Undibacterium sp. KW1: one gene and its partner. The protein of the gene in region 1 interacts with the protein of each later gene in a pairwise test. Links are inferred from orthologs where the notes say so. Each region holds a gene or a part of one and is shown on either strand. Other genes may lie near its edges.

What was found.
Region 2: the proteins of UNDKW_RS25000 (region 1) and UNDKW_RS00820 interact in binary tests that used the Escherichia coli proteins (3 or more experiments, as listed by UniProt). The link is inferred for Undibacterium sp. KW1 from one-to-one orthologs.

Annotation. Positions count from the first base shown.
Region 1 is NZ_AP018439.1:5,564,527-5,567,810, reverse strand. What follows is about bases 142-3,095. They hold UNDKW_RS25000 (MOSC domain-containing protein), read right to left. Parts: upstream 2,063-3,095; coding sequence 1,220-2,062; downstream 142-1,219. Other genes in these bases: UNDKW_RS24995 (GlxA family transcriptional regulator), read right to left, coding at 2,226-3,095; UNDKW_RS25005 (DUF484 family protein), read right to left, coding at 142-1,195. In the rest of the region: UNDKW_RS25010 (YfhL family 4Fe-4S dicluster ferredoxin), read left to right, coding at 1-55; more of UNDKW_RS25005, read right to left, coding at 62-141; more of UNDKW_RS24995, read right to left, coding at 3,096-3,218.
Region 2 is NZ_AP018439.1:175,935-179,240, reverse strand. The notes cover bases 24-2,999. They hold UNDKW_RS00820 (sulfite reductase subunit alpha), read left to right. Parts: upstream 24-793; coding sequence 794-2,206; downstream 2,207-2,999. Other genes in these bases: UNDKW_RS00815 (M64 family metallopeptidase), read left to right, coding at 2,460-2,999; UNDKW_RS00825 (FAD:protein FMN transferase), read left to right, coding at 24-712. Outside these bases: more of UNDKW_RS00825, read left to right, coding at 1-23; more of UNDKW_RS00815, read left to right, coding at 3,000-3,306. UniProt on the Escherichia coli protein: Component of the sulfite reductase complex that catalyzes the 6-electron reduction of sulfite to sulfide. This is one of several activities required for the biosynthesis of L-cysteine from sulfate.

The DNA of each region.
Region 1 (3,284 bases):
GCTTAAGGCCAAGTACGAACAACTGCAGGCCGACAAAAAGCCTGCGCAAGCATAAGTCTGCTTAAAAACACCTCACCTGATTACGCCCGCCGTTTTTAGCCTGATATAGGGCACGGTCAGCACGCAACACCAGGTCGCGCGCGATGCTGGTGGCATTGTCGTAATTGGTATTTTCATCAATGGTGGTCAGGCCTATGGATATCGTGGCCTGGCAAGTGCCCGCTTCACTCAGGACAAAATCCTGACCAGCAATGCTTTTGCGTATGCGTTCTGCCACCTGTATCGCGTCATGCAGATTGGTGTTGACCAGCACCACAACAAATTCTTCACCGCCAAAGCGGCCCAGGGTGTCGCTGAGACGCAATTCATTCTTGATTCTTTTTGCAACCTCTTTCAACACATCATCACCACCCTGATGCCCGTAGCGGTCATTGATCTGTTTGAAGAAATCGATGTCCAGATACATGCAGGCAATACTGTATCTTTGCCGGCGTGCACGGGCAATTTCTTCCAGCATGCGTTGTTCGACATAACGGCGGTTGCTGACATTCGTCAAAGGGTCGGTCAGGCCTATATAAGTCAGGCGCTCATTGTTGATGACGTTTTCGAGGCAGATCGCAATGATGGAACCTAGGCGTTCGATAAAATCTGTTGCCATGTTCGGCTGGAAACGGTCAGCCTTGAAACTGCCGAGGTTCAGGCAGCCAATGAGGCGGCCTTGCCTGCGCATGGGGATGATGGCGATACTCGCCGGTTTTTTATTGAAGCTGCTGAAGTAAGATGAATAAGCGAGGCTCTGGTACAGGCCTAACTGGGGTTTGCGCAATGCAGTTTCTGGCTGGCTCAGTTCTACTTCATGCCGCAAGAAAACCAGGTGCGGGAATTCATTCAGGTCTATCTTCAGGTCGCACAGCATTTGCTGCAAGTCGCCCATTTTATCGAACAAGACCAGAGACACTACATCGAGTTCTGAAGTGATCGCCAGCGCACTGAAAATATTTGTGATGAGTTCACGAAAACTGTTAGCACCAATAATCTTCAGATCAAAACTCTGGTGCCGCGCCATGATGCTTTGATTGCGGTGCGCAAGTTCAAGCAAGCTGTCCAGCCGTGCACGCAGCGCCTGATTTTCATGCTGCAATTCCAGTAGTGCAGACGGGGCTTCATCTGGCTCTGCATCGGTATGCGCTGGCATCATGCTTTCCATATTGGTCTGTAATTAGAAGGCGATATTCATATTGATGGCATCACCGACACGCAGCAATTGCCCTACGCCCTGTTCGACAATAACATTCATGCCAAAGGTGATGCCGCCATCAACCAGGGGATTGGCGCGGTAGGTCTGCAGGATATCCATAGGGTCAGGACCAAACTCACCTGTACTCTGGTCTATTGATGGCATGGGGCAGCGCGGGCACGGCTTTACCGGGCGCAGTTGTATCAGGCTGCCGATCTCAAAATTCTCTGCATAGTCTTCTTCAAAAGCTTCTATGCCATCCAGCACGATATTCGCGCGAAAGCGATTCATGGGCAGCGCACTGCGACCCTGTTTTTCGAGTTTCTGATTGAGGTCATCCAGAGAAGCAGATGCCGTCAGCAAGATGGGATAGCCATCAGAGAAGCGGGTAGCGACCAGTTTGTCGCCTGTCCATTTCTGACTCGCATAGCGCTGCGTCTGTGGCGTGCTACGCACCAGTCGACAGGGCGTATCCAGCGCCTTGCTGAACCAGTCTGCCATGGCCTGACCGCAATCAAGGGCGGGGAAATTTTCTTCCCAGATCGTGACTGAAGTGGTGCTGGTATCTTCTTGCGGATTCAGGGACAGCACAGGCATGCCGGGTGCGTGGATGTAGAGCCCGTCACTACGGATTTCTGGCCGTATCAAAGCCATCTTCGGGAATTCTCTTTGCGTCAGGAATTGTCCTTGCTGGTTGACCAGCATCCATTCCCTGTCATGTATGCCTCCAAAACTGAGGCCGGTTTCAGTCAGCGTGGCCGCCTCCAGCGCGATACCGGCGCAGGACTTGATGGGGTAAATGCTAAGGGACAATATGCTGGGCATGGTCTTGATGCAATTAAGTTAGCCGGGAAATATGCTGGAATGCATCTCTCCTGATTATGAAATGAGTTCTGGCTATTTTAATGGCTAAGCTCTATTTATGCTGATGTTTCAGGCATATTCCATGCCAGTTGCTTCACAAGCCCATGCTTTTGATGACGTCTGGCTACCGTTCATTCCCTTGGAAAGCATGCCGGTAGGCTGAAGGGGAAAGGCCAAATTCACGGGCGAAATAACGGCGCAGCAATAGTCCTGTGCCAAATCCGGTATCAGCAGCGATGTCATCAATCGACCGCTTGCTGGTTTCTAGCTGACGCTGGGCTAGCGCCAGTCTTTGGTTCAATAACCATTTACCCACGGTCGTGCCGGTCTGTTGCTGGAAGTGGCGGGTAAAGCTGCGCCTGCTCATCAAGGCTCTTTGCGCCAGTTGATCGAGCTGCTGCGGTTCTGCCAGATGAGCCAGCATCCATTCCAGCACTTTGGCCAGGCGGTCATCGGTGGCCAGCACAGGCACCGGTTGTTCTATGTATTGCGCCTGCCCACCCTGCCTGTGCGGTGCTACCACAAGACGCCGGGCAACATGGGCCGCCACATCAGCACCATAGGTACTGCGCAGCACATGCAGGCAGCAATCTATGCCCGCAGCAGTGCCAGCTGAGGTGACAACATCACCATGATCGACATACAGCACATTCGGGTCCAGGCTGATATTCGGATAGCGTTCAGAAAAAGCCTTGCTCAAAGCCCAATGCGTGGTGGCACTGCGCTTGTCGAGCAAGCCAGCTTCGGCCAGCACAAAGGCCCCCAGACATAAACCTATGATGCGTGCACCCCGTGCATGTGCATGGCGCAGTGTCTGCAGCAGTGCCGGCGGGGCAGGGCGCAAGTCATCATGCCAGGAGGGGATGACTACCATGTCGGCCTTGCCCAGTGCAGGCAGGCCATGCCGCACATGAATGCCAAAGCCAGCACTGGTGCGCACTTCAGCCTGTGTCCTGCCTGGCAGCGCCAGACAGACCTTGAGATCGAACAAGGGCATGTCCAGCCCGCCATGATGCTCGCCAAATACCATGCAGGGAACAGACAAATGGAAAGGGCTGATGCCATCAAAGGCCAGCACCGCGATATTGATCTTGCAATCAGAGGTAGATGTGAGCATGGCCTGATTGTATCGAATATTGGCAATCGGGTCACTTATATTCTGAGCCTGCATGGCTGAAAATAC
Region 2 (3,306 bases), 5.4 Mb from region 1 along the record:
CCGGCAAACAGGTGGGGCTTATGATATCACCGCAGGCAAGCTGGTTGATTTGTGGGGCTTTGGCCCTGCGGGCAAACGCGAAGACGCCCCCTCACGAACCGAGATCGACCTTGCCCTGAGCTGCGGCAACTGGAAATCACTGGAACTGGATCATCTGAACCAGCGCATACGCCAGACTGGCACAGGCACCAGCAGCGTCGCGCTGGACTTATCCTCAATTGCCAAAGGCTTTGCGCTGGACCAGATTGCCCGCTATCTTGATGCGAATAAAATCAGCAGTTACCTGATAGAGCTCGGTGGAGAGTTACGCGGACTGGGCATGAAAAAAGACCAGGCGCCGTGGTGGGTCAGAATAGAGAGCCCTGCAGAAAATACAAAAAAACTGGACAAGGAATATCTGGTCGCCCTGCATGGCCTGTCGATTGCGACTTCTGGCGATTACCGTCAGTATTTTGAACAGGATGGCCGCCGCTATGCGCATACGCTTGATCCGCGCACGGGTTATCCGGCAGACAATGATCTGGCCTCGGTCACGGTCTTGCACCCTGAATGCATGGTGGCAGACGCGATGGCTACTGCGCTGACGGTGCTGGGTTGCGCTGCCGGTCTGGACTATGCCGAACAACATCAGATCGCGGCCCTGTTCCTGCAAAGAACCGCGTCTGGTTTTGAAGAAAAAATGAGCAGGGCCTTGCGTGCCATGCTGGATTAATCGCGTATGCGCCTGCCCTCTTTAAGCTGGATGAAGCGTATCAGCCTGGCCCTGACATTCCTGTGTCTGGTCAGCTTTTTTATTCCTTCTCCTGCACAAAAACAATACAGCACTGCACTGGTCGCTATCAGCTATCTGAGTTTTTGCCTGCAGACCCTGCGCAGGCATAAAGATGAACTGGCCACGCAGCATCATGGATTTAGTACTGAACTGAATCAGGCGCATGCACAAAACATCCTGATCGCGTATGCAAGCCAGACTGGTTTTGCAGAACAGATTGCCGTCAAAACTGCACAGCATCTGCAGGATGCCGGTATGAGTGTTGCAGTCAGCAGCCTGGCTGCCATCAAAACTGAGACTTTAAACAAGACCAGCCGCATCTTATTCATACTCAGCACTACCGGTGAAGGTGATGCGCCTGACAATGCAGCGGCCTTTACCCGTCTGACCATGAGTCAGAAAATCGATTTATCGCATTTGCATTTCGCTGTACTGGCGCTCGGTGACAGGCATTATCAGCAATTCTGCGCTTTTGCGCACAGGGTAGATCTGTGGCTCAAGCACCAGCACGCACATAGCCTGTTTGACATGATAGAAGTTGATAATGGAGATGAAGCAGCCTTGCGGCACTGGCAGCACTATCTGGGTCTGCTCAGCGGCCATACAGAAATGGCAGACTGGAGCAAACCGGCTTATCAGGAATGGATATTGACCGAGAGAGAATTGCTCAATCCTGGCAGCCTCGGCGGGCCTGCTTACCGCATCGCCTGTATCCCGGCACAAAACACCAACGGCAGTGAACATATCTGGCAAGCCGGTGACATCGCAGAAATTGGCCCTGACTATCCACCCCAGACAGCGAATGACAATACCACTGATGAGCGCCCTGTCCTGCCGCATCGTGACTATTCGATTTCCTCCCTGCCTGCCGATGGCAAACTGGAACTGCTGGTGCGGCAAATGCACCGCCCCGATGGCAGTCTGGGTATAGGTTCGGGCTGGCTGACCGCCCATGCAGAAATCGGACAAAGCATCAAATTGCGCATACGTGAAAACCGTAACTTCCACATGCCATCACAAGACCATCCCCTGATACTGATAGGTAACGGTACCGGACTGGCAGGCTTGCGTGCGCATATCAAGGCGCGTGCTACCCGTGGTCATTTACGCAACTGGTTGTTTTTTGGTGAAAGAAACGTGGCGCATGATTTTTTCCACCGACAGGAAATACAGGACTGGCAAGCCTGTGGTGTGCTTAACAAACTGAACCTGTGCTTTTCCCGCGACCAGACTGAGCGTCGCTACGTACAGCATGCCTTGCAAGAACAACAGGCAGACATAGCGGCATGGGTAGAACAGGGCGCAGCCATTCTGGTGTGCGGCAGCCTGCAAGGCATGGCAGAAGAAGTGCACCAGACCTTGAGTAATATGCTGGGTCTGGATAAACTGGAGCAGATGGCTGAGGCGGGATTGTACAAACGGGATGTCTATTAAGGACTGGGAAGGACTGGGCTCACTTGTTTCTTCAGACTGCCCATGCCAGAAATTGAACCATCCATGCCCGCGTTCAATTTTGCAACACTTGTTGCAATTCCCTACATGAAATACATGTCTTTCTACATACACGTTGTTGTACGATAGCAGTTGGTCCTTTTTGTTAATATATTTATCAAGTACATCCTGACAAGGCAGCAATTATCAACTGGCCCACAGGAAAGTGCGCTTCTATCTACAAGGCTCACCCATCATGGCAGACGTCACCCCCTTACTAAATACCGGCAGCAGCAAAAACCGCGTTGATATCGTCTTCGTTGCTGAAGGTTATACGGCTGCCGAGCGCGCCAAGTTTTTGGCAGATGCGCAAAAATTCCTCGACAATATGCTGGGTGATTCGAATGCCAAACTGAATGCGCCATTCTCGCCATACAAGAACCTGTTCAATGCGAGCGCCATTTTTGTCGCCTCTGCGCAATCAGGTACGGACCAGCCCAACCAGAATATCAGCGTCAATACCTATTTTGATGCGAGCCAACATCTCAGTGACGGGCGTTTGCTGTATGGTGACATTTCCAAGGTAACGTCTTATGTCAACAGCGCAGTCGCCAGTGATGCGCACGAACTCGTTGTCGTACTGGTCAATACAGCATTATATGGCGGTGCTGGCGGTTCCATCGCCTGGGCATCTGCCGGGAATATTTCGTCTGCCGAAGTCGTACTGCATGAAATAGGCCACAGCTTTGCTGGCTTGCAGGACGAATATGTCGATACCGCAAATGCCAGCAACTACCCTCTGACCGATCCCGGCTTCCTGGCCAGCCCGCACGTGACCGATTCACTGAGCCGCATACCATGGTCTGCCTGGCTGGGTTTTCAGGACGGTGATCTTGGCGTGGTAGGTACTTATCAGGGTGGCTATTACCGCAGCACTGGTATCTGGCGTGCAACCCAGGATTCAAAAATGAATCACCTGGGCGTGGCCTTCAGCGCGCCTGAAAAAGAAGCCTTTGCCCTCAAATATTATGCCGCCATTGGCGATTACCTCGATCTGTATTCCAGCATACCCGGCATTTACCAACCATCAGTACCAGATGCGA